2 linked regions of the Alkalihalobacterium alkalinitrilicum genome follow. The protein of the gene in region 2 binds, or shares a complex with, the protein of the main gene of each other region. Links are inferred from orthologs where the notes say so. Each region holds a gene or a part of one and is shown on either strand. Other genes may lie near its edges. The genes, in order: BK574_RS19375 and BK574_RS11625.

Region 1 (6,541 bases), 1.5 Mb from region 2 along the record:
CGATGAAGAAATCGTAATTAATAGACCACCCGCTGTTGATAAGGCTGCTGCCATCGCGCCTGCTGCGACAAGACCGATAACGAACATGCCTAAGTTAGCGATTTCTGGTGTTGCCATAACGACGATGTCATTACTAATAATAATTTCTTCCCATTGAAGAACGCCGTCTCCATTTGTATCAGCAACTTGCAAGCGACCTGTATCTACCCAGCTTTGCGTCCAAGCTGGCAAACTATTAATCGGACTTCCTGCTACTTGTGTCATTAAGATGAAACGAGAGAATGCTGCGTATGCTGGAGCTGACAAGTAAAGTAACGCGATAAAAAGAAGCGCCCAAGCTCCACTCCAACGAGCTGCTTTCATTGTTGATACCGTATAGAAACGAACGATAACGTGTGGTAACGCTGCCGTACCTACCATTAATGTAAATAAAAGGGCAATAAACTGAGATTTATCACTTTGCGCAAATGGCGCGAAATATTCACTTATGCCCAATTCCTTATCGAGTTCACCAAGTTGTGTAACGATGTTTCCATATGTTAACCATGGGATTGGGTTTCCTGTTACTTGTAACGACATAAACACGATTGGAATGATGTAGGCAATAATTAAGATGATATACTGGGCCACTTGAGTCCACGTAATCCCTTTCATACCACCCAGTGTAGCGTAAATTGCAATGATGACAACCCCAATCATCGTTCCGTACATCGCTGGAATGTTGAGAATACGGCCGATAACAACCCCAGATCCTGAAAGCTGACCAATAATGTATGTGAAGGAAATAATAATCGTTGCAATCGCCGCGATTAAACGAGCCGCATTACTATCAAAACGGTCACCGATAAACTCTGGCACCGTGTAACGACCGTACTTACGTAATTGCGGTGCAAGTAAAAACGTTAAAAATAAGTATCCACCTGTCCAACCCATGATGTAGGCTAAACCGTCATACCCTAAGATCATGAGCGTACCAGCCATACCAATAAAAGAGGCCGCACTCATCCAGTCTCCACCGATGGCCATACCATTCCAGAACGGTGGTACACCACGGCTCGCTACGTAAAAGTCAGATGTCACTTTCGCACGATTATAAACGGAAATACCGATATAAAGTCCAAACGTTAAGCAAATCATTAATATTGAAACGATTGATTGAGAGTCCATATATCTTCCCCCTAAAGGATAAGGTTTCTATTTTTTTATGAATTTTGTTAAACTAATAGTGTTCGATTTTTTTTCATCGATTAAGGGCCACTTAATGATGAATGTCGCTTATTTTGAGGGGCTAGACTCTAGCAGTGTCTAAGCACTGTTTAGAGCCTGCCTCACTTTTTTTTTATAGAGATGATGTTCGACTGAACATGAGGTCAGTGTCTTTAATCAGATGCAAATTAGTGATCAAGTGCTTTTCCTGCACCAATCCGTGTATTTTGTTCCTCATCAATACCAAACTTCTTATCAATTCGGTCACTTATGATGGCATTGACATAAAGTAAAACAACGAAAGTGATGACTGCTCCTTGCGCCCCCATATAGTAATGGAACGGCATTCCCATAAATGTGAAGTTAACGAGAGACTCTGCAATCGCTACTACACCAAAAGATGCTAAACCCCCAATGAGTAGACAAATGAGGATCACTCTGTTTCTTGCTTTAAAATAGGCATCTGCTACAGACTTATCGATTTTTTTCATATTCTCACCCCCTTTAAATAATCAATAGGACTTTCGTTACCTAGACTTTGTAACCGCTTACATAATAATTGGTCTATTGCCTTTTTTCTATAAACGTATGTGCTATTTGAGCTACTGTTTCTAAAGGAAGAGACACTCGCTTGTTATCCTGGTTGGGCTTGTTTACAATTTCTACAGATGATAAATGGTGTTTTCTTTTTGGCGATAGTCATGTTGACGAGAAAAACAATGAGGATAAAGCTTAGTAAGATCGGATGAAAAATATAGCTAAAGATGAGAGATACTAGGATGGGTAAAGTTGATAAAAATATGAAGTATTGCCACTTGTTCATCACTACCGTTTCGTCGCTACTACATTTCTTACAATTGGTCTTTTTTTTCACTTGATCACCTTAAACTCACAATAAACTTTACGGTATCCCAAAATGGAAGAGGGACCATTGCAATTTGGACGATCATATATACGAAAATCGTAGCGAATGGTACGGATAAGAATAATGGCTTTTTCTTGCAGAAAGCAAATATAAAGCTAAACAGTGTAATCAGTAAAAAGACATAGATCATATCAGTTTTCCCCCTTAAATTATTAACGCATGAAAAACTGACCCTGTAATCAGTTTTTAAAAGAACCCAAAAGTTGCTTTTAAGACTGAGCGATGATGATCGCTTGAAAAAAGTTCTTATACCATCCCTCCTTGGCGAAAAAATAAAACATAGAATTTTAACGTGTTATATTACGGTGTAAACGCTATCATTTTTTTACGTTTACAACTACTGAACCAAGCTCTTCAAACTTCTCTTATACGTTACTATCGGTTGAGATCTCTTATTCTCATTTTTCTGTATGTATTACATAACAGAAGATTGTTGTTGAAATCACTAGGTTGCACTCTTGCTCAGTCTTCATTTTATTGTTTTACAATACACATTATTCCAAATTTTCAGATACTTAGTCAACTGTTTTTTTATTTTTTTTTGTAAATTTTTTCTTGAAACTCTCGGAACCATTGATAGATTAACTTTCCACAATGAACACGTTAAAAAAGGTGACAAACACTTTAACGATTGCTCGTTAGAAGTGTCTGCCACCACTTTTTTGGTTTAATTATTCTGGTTGAACTTCTTCGTCTTCTTCATTTTTCTCTTTGTCATCTTCTGCGTCTTTAGCACCATCTACATCTTCTTCAGCGCTTGCGATGTCTTCATCCATACGATGGCTTTCATCGACTAACGTTTCAAGAGATTGGTTAAAATAGTCTAAAGGATTTACAGCTTCACCGTTATGACGAATTTCAAAGTGAACGTGAACGTCTGCTTCAGCATTGTACAAGTTGCGTCCAGCACGTCCAATAATGTCACCTTGTTTCACAGAAGAACCTTCTTCAACTTCTAAACCTTCTAAGCTGTGATAATGTGTAATAACCCCATTATCGTGGTTAATTTCAATCACATGACCAAGTAAAGGATCTTTTTCAGCTTTTACAACTGTACCACTAAGTGCAGCAGTTACTTCAAAGCTTTCGCCGTTTTCCTGTGCTAAATCAATTCCTTTGTTTTGGTAGTACATGTTGTTGTAATACACTAATGCAGCTTGTTGCTCTTCAGCTGAGGCATTGTAGTCATAAAAATATCCTACAATATCAACTTCACTTTCGTTTGCTACTGGCATTTTGATAACTTCATTTGCACTTGTAACTGGGATTGCATCACCTTCGTGTACTTCAATTCCATCACCGCTTGGTTGTGTGACCCCGATTGGATCAGACTCTAAAGCTGTATTATCTTGATTTTGCATGAGGAAAAAAGCACTAAGTACAATTGCAGCAGCTCCTAAGTAAACAGCCGGTAACATCCATTTCTTGCGTAAGAATCGTTGAACATTAAATTTGTTCACTTCATTTGATTGTTTTGAAGATTGATTTTTTTCTTCATCTCTCATTTGATCATCACCTCAGCAACCATTCTGATCAAATTCAAGACATTATATACATTTTCTAAAAAAAGTTTTTTGAATTATTTTTCGACAAACCCTTTCATATTATGCAAGAAAAACTAAATTTTTTTACAATGTGTTAAGTTAGCCACTTTTTATAGGTAGTTACACCTCTTTTTAATTGAACGAAATTACTTAACGTTACTAATTTACCAGGGCTTCAGTAAGGATCTCGAGTAGGGAGAAATTTAATCTAAAAGCTGATTTACTCGACTTCGCTTCCATTTTAAGGGATAATTTTGATCTAAAATGGAGTTTACTTATTATTTATTCCTTTTACTGGAAACATTTCATCCTAAATGCATTGTTACTCGCTTTTATTTCCTTTTATTGTAAATACTCGCGTCTGAAACCTGAATTAATCTCAATATGCCTTCTTTCTCCGATATCTAAAAAACGCTCTTGCATTATTACTGCTTTCACAAATAAAAATAAAGAGGAAGCTGATCCTAAATGGACCTGCACTCCTCCTATTCATTCGTATATAAAGTGAAACTTAATTCATAGGAAGTTTTCTTTCATCCCCGCTGAATGTTAGTTGAACCAATCGGGTTGTTACTGGCGCTTATCTCCTACATAGTCTTTCTTGTGGCCTCAAAGGTTTGAAGTGGGGGTCTTAGCGCCAGTTAAACGGGATAAATTTCCGCATCAATCACTTCTAGCACAGCGCTTAGCTCGACATCAATCTTTTCGCACTACAAGATCACCGATATATGGATCGACAGGTGAGACGGCTACGCCTTGATAGTAATGCTGGATAATATCTTGATAAGTTCTTCCTTCCTTTGCCATTCCATTCGCACCGTATTGGCTCATGCCAACGCCATGGCCCCAGCCCCTGGTTTCTACGATAATTTGGTCGCCTTGTCTCCTCCAGTTAAAATCACTGGAATCTAATGCTAATTTTTCCCTTACTTGACGTCCCGTTAATTCTTTACCATTGATATTTACTTGAGCCACACGATTTCCGTCTGTGCGATTGATAATTTGCCCCACTGAGCCATCGGGTGGTAATTGTACTCCTAGTTTTTCTTGAAATTCGCTAACAGAAATAGCGGTTGTTGCCGTAAATCTCGGTGAATTCGTATCCCATGGGCTTTCAACACTTCGTAAGTATGGAATCGGATTTGGCCAATAATCTTCTGAGTTCTCGGTATAGCCGTTACTCGTCGAGAAGAAAGCGGCTGTGATTGGATTACCGTCATAGGTTAGCACTTGACCTTGTGTATGTGCGACGGCTTCACGAATACGAGTAATCCGCCATTCATAGTCTTTACCCCATTCTTCTTTTAACTGCTCTTGGCTTTTATATACTTGGTGGTGAACTGTGTCCGTAACCATTGCGCCCTCAGGCATGGCAAAATCACTAGGTTCTAGCATTTGTTTTAATATAAACGTTCTCGCCGTTAGGGCTTGTGCCTTTAATGCCTCAATTTCAAATTCTGCTGGCATTTCAGAAGCCACCACTCCGACCACATATTCTTCGAGTTGAACTTCTTCAATCCTACTTTCTTTTGACCGATAGACCGATACCGAAATAGGTGTTGAATTTTCTAGCTGCATCTCTTGCTCCGTACCTGCTGAGGCGGCGGTTTCAACTGGATTTATCGTTTCAAGATCATCTGATGAAAACATGATGACGAGCATCGCAGGTAAACCTACAATAATACTACATAAAATAGTTCCTATAATTACTATTCGTTTCATGCCAAGCCTCCAGTACTTAAACTAAAACTTCCATCAGTGTCCTCCACACTGATGGTCAAATAAAAAAATTCGCCTAGTTCATAGTTAGTTACGTGTTTTTTAGTATACTGGGAATCCTTTTTGTCTCTTTACTGATTTTATGCAGGCTTGTCATGAAATAGACCATTTTTTTCAATTTGTTTACAAATTAAAGATTTTTACATATTATTTAGAATTTTTTAATATATTTCTATAAAATTATGGCTATAATGGTTCTATAACAGAATATTATTGTATGCTAAGTAAATTAGAAAAATACGAAAACAAAAAAAGTGCCTTACACTTAGGTTAGCGTAAGACACATTCTGTATTAAACAAGGTTTGTATTCATTTTCAAGGGTGCAGGAGCATCCTGATTTTGAATTTCCTCTTCCACAATTTCTTCGATTCGTTCAACGTTAGCACCTAGCTTACTCAATTTACCAGCAAGGTCAACGTAACCGCGGTCTATATGCTTGAGTTCCACTACACGTGTTACACCGTCTGCAACTAATCCAGCAAGAATTAGGGCAGCACCTGCACGTAAATCAGTTGCTGACACTTCAGCACCTTGTAGTGAACTTGGTCCACTAATAATTGCAGATCTTCCTTCAATTTTAATATTTCCATTCATGCGACGGAATTCTTCCACATGCATGAAACGATTTTCAAATACCGTTTCTGTAATAACACTCGTTCCATTCGACTTTAGAAGCAATGCCATCATTTGCGCTTGCATATCTGTTGGGAAACCAGGATGCGGCATCGTTTTAATATCAATTGGTTTTAACGTTTTAGGGCCAATGACTCGTAGACCGTTTTCTTCCTCAATGATTTGTACTCCCATTTCTTCCATTTTCGCAATAAGTGGGCGTAAATGTTCAGAAACCGCTCCCTCAACAAGGACATTTCCTCCTGTAATTGCGGCAGCAACCATAAATGTTCCTGCTTCAATTCGGTCTGGAATTACCGTGTGATTGGCTGCGATTAATTCATCTACACCTTCAATGCGAATCGTTCCTGTTCCTGCTCCGCGAACTTTAGCTCCCATAGCATTTAAATAGTTAGCAAGGCAAACAATTTCTGGCTCTTCTGCAGCATTTTCTAAGATGGTAGTTCCTTCTGC
Region 2 (6,494 bases):
CTAGTTAAATCATACTGCTCTAAAAATTTCGTATTAAACTCCCCTGAGACGAACTTTTCATGTTCTAGTAATCGTAAATGAAACGGAATTGTCGTATCAATTCCTTCAATTTCAAACTCAGCTAATGCTCGTTTCATCCTTGCAATGGCTTCATCTCGAGTCGCACCATAAGTGATTACTTTTGCTATCATAGAATCATAAAATGGTGAAATCGTATAGCCTGGATAAGCTGCTGAGTCAATTCGAACACCTAGACCACCAGGAGGTAAATACTTTGTAATCTTCCCTGGAGATGGCATGAAATTTTTATTCGGATTTTCCGCATTAATACGACATTCCATCGACCAACCAGTAAACGTCACTTCTTCTTGCGTTACCGACAATGCTTTATCCGAGGCTACAAGAAGTTGTTCTTTAATAAGGTCAATTCCCGTCACCATTTCAGTTACTGGATGTTCAACTTGGATTCGCGTATTCATTTCCATAAAATAATACTGACGATTATTATAATCGTAGATGAATTCAACTGTACCTGCTCCAGTATAATTTACAGCCTTAGCAGCAGCTACTGCTGCTTGCCCCATTTCATCTCTCATCTCTTGGTCGATTGCTGGTGATGGGGTTTCTTCTAATAGCTTCTGAAGTCTTCTTTGGATGCTACAGTCTCTTTCCCCTAGGTGAATAACGTTGCCATAGTTATCTGCTAACACTTGAATTTCAACATGACGGAAATCTTCAATATATTTTTCAAGATACACACCTGGATTACCGAAAGCGGTCTCTGCTTCTTGTTGTGTAATTTGAATGCCTTTCTTCAACTCTTCTTCATTACGAGCAACGCGAATTCCTTTTCCGCCACCGCCAGCTGTTGCTTTTATAATGACAGGATAGCCAATTTCACTTGCTATCTTTATACCTGCATTAACATTTTCAATGATCCCTTTAGATCCAGGTACAATAGGGACATTCGCTTTCGCCATCGTTTCTCTAGCTACGTCTTTCGTCCCCATTTTATTAATTGCTTCTGGACTCGGTCCAACAAATGTAACATTGCAGGCTGAGCATATTTCTGCAAAATCTGCATTTTCAGCTAAAAATCCATAGCCTGGGTGGATCGCATCCACCTCAGTTAATGTTGCTACACTCATAATGTTTGTGAAGTTAAGGTAGCTTTTTGCCGAAGGAGTTGGACCTATACAAAAAGCTTGGTCAGCTAGTCTAACATGAAGGGCATCTTTATCCGCTTCAGAATAAACAGCAACCGTTTCTATCCCTAACTCTTTACATGCTCGAATAATTCGAACAGCAATTTCTCCTCGGTTAGCAATTAGAACCTTTTTTATCATCATGAGCTCTCCCTAATCTGGTTGGACAACAAATAATGGTTGCCCGTATTCTACTAATTCTCCATTTTGAACAAGGACTTCGACGATTTTCCCTTTAACTTCCGCTTCAAGTTCATTCATTAACTTCATCGCTTCAACAATACAAACGACTGTACTTTCATTCACCTGATCACCTGTTTTGACGTACTGATCAGCATCTGGTGCTGGAGCAGAATAAAATGTTCCGACCATCGGTGAATTAATCGTTACGTGTGTGTCATTTACTTTTGCTTCTGGCTGAACAGGGACTTCAATTGTTTGTTCATTCTTAATCAGATTTGGCTTTTCTACCTGTTGTGGTATCGCTTGCTGATTAGCCATTTGACTTGGGAATTCTTCAACAAATGGAGCTGTTATGGTTTGACTTGTATTTCTTTTGATAGTTAACTTAGTACCCTCTTGTTCGATCTTTACGAAATCTATTGTCGACTTGTCAATGACTTTAATCAGTTCTTTTATCTCTTGAATTTTCAACATTTACTATTATTCCTTTCATGATCGAGCTTCTCTTTATTCATTTATTTCTTTATCTTCTACTTCTTTAACAACCACATCATTCTTGTATTGACGAAATACAGGAAATTCAGATAAATTATCTGGTATTTTTCCATTTTCTAATAAGATGAGCTTAACGATATTTTTATTTCGTGCCATATGAAATTTTTCACCGTACTCATTTTCGTTAGTATACCGCTTAATACTATCATAATCCTCTTCTTGAATTGAAACTGTATATGTATTTCCGCCTTCTGTTTCAAAATCCTGCACAAATCCCACTTCAAATTCTACAATTTGAATGTTATCATTTTTTAAATTACGAGTTTGTTCAAATACTGCTTTGGCACCTTCTGTTAAATCATTCCATTCCACTTTCATCACCTCATAAAAATCATACTAACAAACGTTAAGGACTCCGATATTGACGTATTATACCATTTCATCGTTTCCTTCGCATTATAGTATAGCATGTTCCAAAACAATAGGGATATAAACATTGGATAAGAAAAAGAGGCTAACATGAATATCAGCCTCTCCTTGTTTATTATTTTGAAGGTTGGTGTCCTACGACCACTAACTTTTCTCCTAATTGTTCATTCGCCATTAGAAGAATTTCATTTGCTTGTTCTTTTGATAACTCATCTGCCTTTACAATGATTTTTACTTGTTCTTCTTCTGTAAGAACTAATACATCATCATAGCCTTTCGAACGAATTAATGTTTCAAGTAAATTTTCCTTTTGTTCTAGAGCTAACAAGTTATTTTGACTTGCTAATGCTTCAACTTTTACTTGAGCTGGAACATCGGCTTCAGCAATGATATTCGTATACTCTTGAAGCATCTTACTGCGTGAAACTTCACGATCTAATCGGATTTCTGTAAAAAATTCATTGCTGTTAATAGCTGAGATCATTCCACTTTCACTTTCACCTTCACCGTTACTCTCTGTCATCACTTCTTCCATGTCGTCTTCTTCAATAGTTACAGAAACTTCCCCTGCAGCATTTTCCTCTTCCAGTATCTCACTTAATTCATTCATTTCGTCGTCCATATAAGCTAAATCGGTTGGATTTTGCCCCTGAGAAGTCATGTAATAAACAGATAATACAACGATTAAACTAAGCATTGTTAATAACCAAACTGTTTGTTTCTTTAATACCATTTTTTATTCCTCCTCTATTTTCTTAGGCATTACTGAGACTCGGTGGGCTGGAACATCGAGTACTCTACTAACAGCTTCGACAATCCTTGATTTAACTTGAATATTGTCAGCACCTTGAGCAACAACAAGTACACCACGAATTTCAGGCTTTTGCTTTTTTACTAAAAGCGGTTCTTCTTTGTCTCCATTGCGGACAATGACAACTTGCTCATCTCTCGTTAAATCATCTACTTGTCTCGTTCCACCTTCACGGTCTGTCTCATCAGTTTTTTGATGTTTTGTACTACTATTTCTTTCATAGACACGTTTTTCTGTTTCTGCTAGATTAATCATTATTGATACATCGGAAACACCTATCATTTGATCTAACACTTCTTTGAGTTGATTTTCATAACGAATTTCATAGTCTTCCATTGTCATAGGACCAGAAGAACTGCTTCGCCCTAGCACTGGTTCAGCATCTTCATTTTCATTTTGGTTGAACACTGGTTCACTTGGTGGAGCACTCTTTTCGTCTCCAATGAAATTGCCTAATATCATGAGTCCAACACCAACACATAGGACCATTACCACGTATTGTATTGTATTCTTTTTCTTTGGACTGCCTGATTTTTGGTCAAATAATTTTTTTAACCATTGCTTATCCCCTTTATCACCTTTTTCCATATCACTGCTCCCCTCCTTCCCAGGCTAAAGAAATTTTATCTTTAGGAATTTGCCATTCATCTGCTAAGAATGATTGAATCGGCGCTACATTCATTACTGTATCTTCTCGAGATTGAGATGGGAATTCTTTGCTTGTATCAATGCTTACAACTTGTACGGATTGCACAAGATCGCCTTGTTCTTCTTGATCTTTTACTTCTTTAAGGTGGACTGTTACGTCGACAATTGCATCCTCGGCTTGTTCAAAGGCAAATTCATCGAGGGTAATAATAATACCGTTAACTTCTACATCAAATCTTGCTACCAACTCCTCTTCTACTTTTCTCTTTAATTGGACAGCCATCTGTTCTGAAATATATGCACGTTGTCCACTTTCTATTTCTATTTTCTTTCTTTCTATTGAATTTTCTAAAGAATTTTCTGTAACTTGTTCATATTTGGTAAAATCAGGTAAAATATCATTGATATCTTTAGAAAAAATAGAGAGCAAAGGATTGAGAATAATAACTAATAACAGTAGACCTACAACCATCTTGACATAACGTTGCATACTGGAGTTTGGTAGTAGGAGCTCTAAGATCGTAGCTAATAAAATAAAAATAATTATATTGGTTAGCCAATCTGTTAAAAAGCTCAATTTTCACACTCCTTATCGCATCATTAACGATACATTTCCGGCTGCAATTATTATTGTTAAAGCTAGAAAAAACATTAAGCATACTGTTGCTAACGCTGCAAATATGAAAATAACCGATTTTCCAATGATTGATAAACAATCAATAATTGGGCCACCTCCAAGTGGTTGGAGGACTGCTGCTGCAACCGTGTAGATGATTGCCAGTGACAATACTTTTATCGCGGGGAATGCACAAAGTAATAAGAGAATGGCCAACCCAGCTAGTCCCACTGTGTTTTTTAGTAGTACACTAGCTCCCATAACGGTGTCAGCTGCATCCGTAAACATTCTTCCTACTACTGGAACAAAATTACCAGCAATAAATTTTGCCGTTCTAACTGTAATTCCATCCGTCACAGCAGAAGTTGCACCTTGTACAGAAATTACCCCTAAAAATACAGTTAAAAAAACACCTAATATTCCTATACTAAAGTTCCGAAGAAAATTGGCTAATTTAGTTACTTTGTAATGATCACTAAGCGTACTAACGATACTTAATATGGCAGATAGAAATAATAAAGGCATTACAATATGCTGTATAAGTAAACCACTAGTATTTACAAGAAACACTATTAGTGGATGAAATAAGGCCACGGATGTAACACTTCCTACAGCAGCCATTAATGCTAATAACAAAGGCAATAATGCAATCATGAAATGGATCATATTACTTATTGCATCGGTTGCGTACGTAATCGCAATATGAAAACTGTTTAGAGCAATCACAATGAGTACCATGTACGTGATCGCATAGGCGACCTTACTAATCGTATGTTGTTCAAAAGCATTTTGTAACGATTGAAGTACCATTGCAAAGAGTGTTAACAAGATGAGTGAGCCAAGTAACTTACCATTTACTAATAATTCATGAAGAAAAAATTTTATAAGTCCACCAAACCATTCTTTTATTGAAAACTCTTTTTCGCCTTTTACAAATTCCATAAATGAGCCTTTTTGGCTTTCTGGTAAAAAACCACCGTACTCTGTTGCAATCTTGTCCCAATATTCTCGAACTTCATCTACTCCTAATTTTTCTAACTGTTCGTCTACAAAATTTTGCTCTTCCATTGGAACGGTTTCAGCTGATACTCCAAATGGTAAAAAGAGTAAAAATGCAAAAAAACTTATGATAACGATACGCATCTCTTCACCCCCTCTGTTCATGATAGGAGATGCTTGTACACTTTCAATTAACTTGGAATTAATGAAATGATCATTTCGATGATGGATGTAAGGATAGGTATTGCCATTACTAGAATTAATATTTTTCCAGCCAACTCAATCTTTGAGGCAATGGCTGCTTGTCCAGCATCTTTTGCAATTTGAGCGCCAAACTCAGCAATATAAGCAATCCCAATAATTTTTAAGATCGTTTGTAAATAGACCATGTTAATGTTTGCATTTTGAGCAATATTTTCAAGCATCGCAACTACTTTGACAATTTCATCTATGATAAACAAAAAGATAAGAATTCCAACAAATACAGTCAGTAAAAATGCAAAAATTGGCTTTTGTTCTTTCACTACGAGAGCAAGGAAGGTGGTGATGAGCCCTAAACCTACAATTTGTATGATTTCAATGGTCACCACCCCCTATCCTTGAAATAAAAAGACACCTTTAATTTTTTGAAATAAATCATCGACGATGGAAGCCACCATATACAATACAACAACAAATCCGATGAGAGTTACCCAATGCGCCCAATCCTCTTTTCCCATTTGTTTTAATACGGTATGGATCATGGCAACAACAATTCCTATTCCTGCGATTTGAAATATGATATTTACATCATATGCCACCGATATCCCTCCCTGCCCCTTTAGATGCAAACAATAAACAACTACAACATCAATATAATGATGAGTAAGCCTGTTAAGAACCCTAGACTTTTGATCATTTTTTCATATCGGTTTTGCCGATCTCTAGCTTCACTTTCTTCACGTTCTAGATGAGTAATAGTAAGAATGATATGTTTTTGTTGATTGGAACGGTCATGTTGTCCAAGTGTCGAACCAAACTGTTGCATAATTTCATATTCAGTATCACATAAGGCTGTAAGTTGCCACGTTTCTTTCAAACTCTCTTCCCAAGCTATTGGTACACTTTC

The links.
Region 1: the proteins of BK574_RS11625 (region 2) and BK574_RS19375 are in contact, whole or in part, in a crystal structure (PDB 3TUF), measured with the Bacillus subtilis proteins. The link is inferred for Alkalihalobacterium alkalinitrilicum from one-to-one orthologs.

What each region holds. Positions count from the first base shown.
Region 1 is NZ_KV917368.1:3,975,553-3,982,093, reverse strand. What follows is about bases 1,720-4,596. They hold BK574_RS19375 (stage II sporulation protein SpoIIQ), read right to left. Parts: upstream 3,637-4,596; coding sequence 2,803-3,636; downstream 1,720-2,802. Other genes in these bases: spoIID (stage II sporulation protein D), read right to left, coding at 4,372-4,596; BK574_RS27915 (hypothetical protein), read right to left, coding at 2,085-2,261. Also shown: BK574_RS19385 (sodium:solute symporter family protein), read right to left, coding at 1-1,167; BK574_RS19380 (DUF4212 domain-containing protein), read right to left, coding at 1,395-1,697; more of spoIID, read right to left, coding at 4,597-5,397; murA (UDP-N-acetylglucosamine 1-carboxyvinyltransferase), read right to left, coding at 5,747-6,541. UniProt on the Bacillus subtilis protein: Involved in forespore engulfment and required for anchoring membrane proteins on the forespore side of the septal membrane. Forms a channel with SpoIIIAH that is open on the forespore end and closed (or gated) on the mother cell end.
Region 2 is NZ_KV917368.1:2,472,277-2,478,770, forward strand. Bases 1,237-4,066 are described here. They hold BK574_RS11625 (SpoIIIAH-like family protein), read right to left. Parts: upstream 3,046-4,066; coding sequence 2,428-3,045; downstream 1,237-2,427. Other genes in these bases: accC (acetyl-CoA carboxylase biotin carboxylase subunit), read right to left, coding at 1,237-1,346; accB (acetyl-CoA carboxylase biotin carboxyl carrier protein), read right to left, coding at 1,359-1,862; BK574_RS11620 (hypothetical protein), read right to left, coding at 1,896-2,255; spoIIIAG (stage III sporulation protein AG), read right to left, coding at 3,049-3,711; spoIIIAF (stage III sporulation protein AF), read right to left, coding at 3,713-4,066. Outside these bases: more of accC, read right to left, coding at 1-1,236; more of spoIIIAF, read right to left, coding at 4,067-4,348; spoIIIAE (stage III sporulation protein AE), read right to left, coding at 4,361-5,530; spoIIIAD (stage III sporulation protein AD), read right to left, coding at 5,578-5,973; spoIIIAC (stage III sporulation protein AC), read right to left, coding at 5,980-6,186; stage III sporulation protein SpoIIIAB, read right to left, coding at 6,228-6,494. UniProt on the Bacillus subtilis protein: Involved in forespore engulfment. Forms a channel with SpoIIIAH that is open on the forespore end and closed (or gated) on the mother cell end.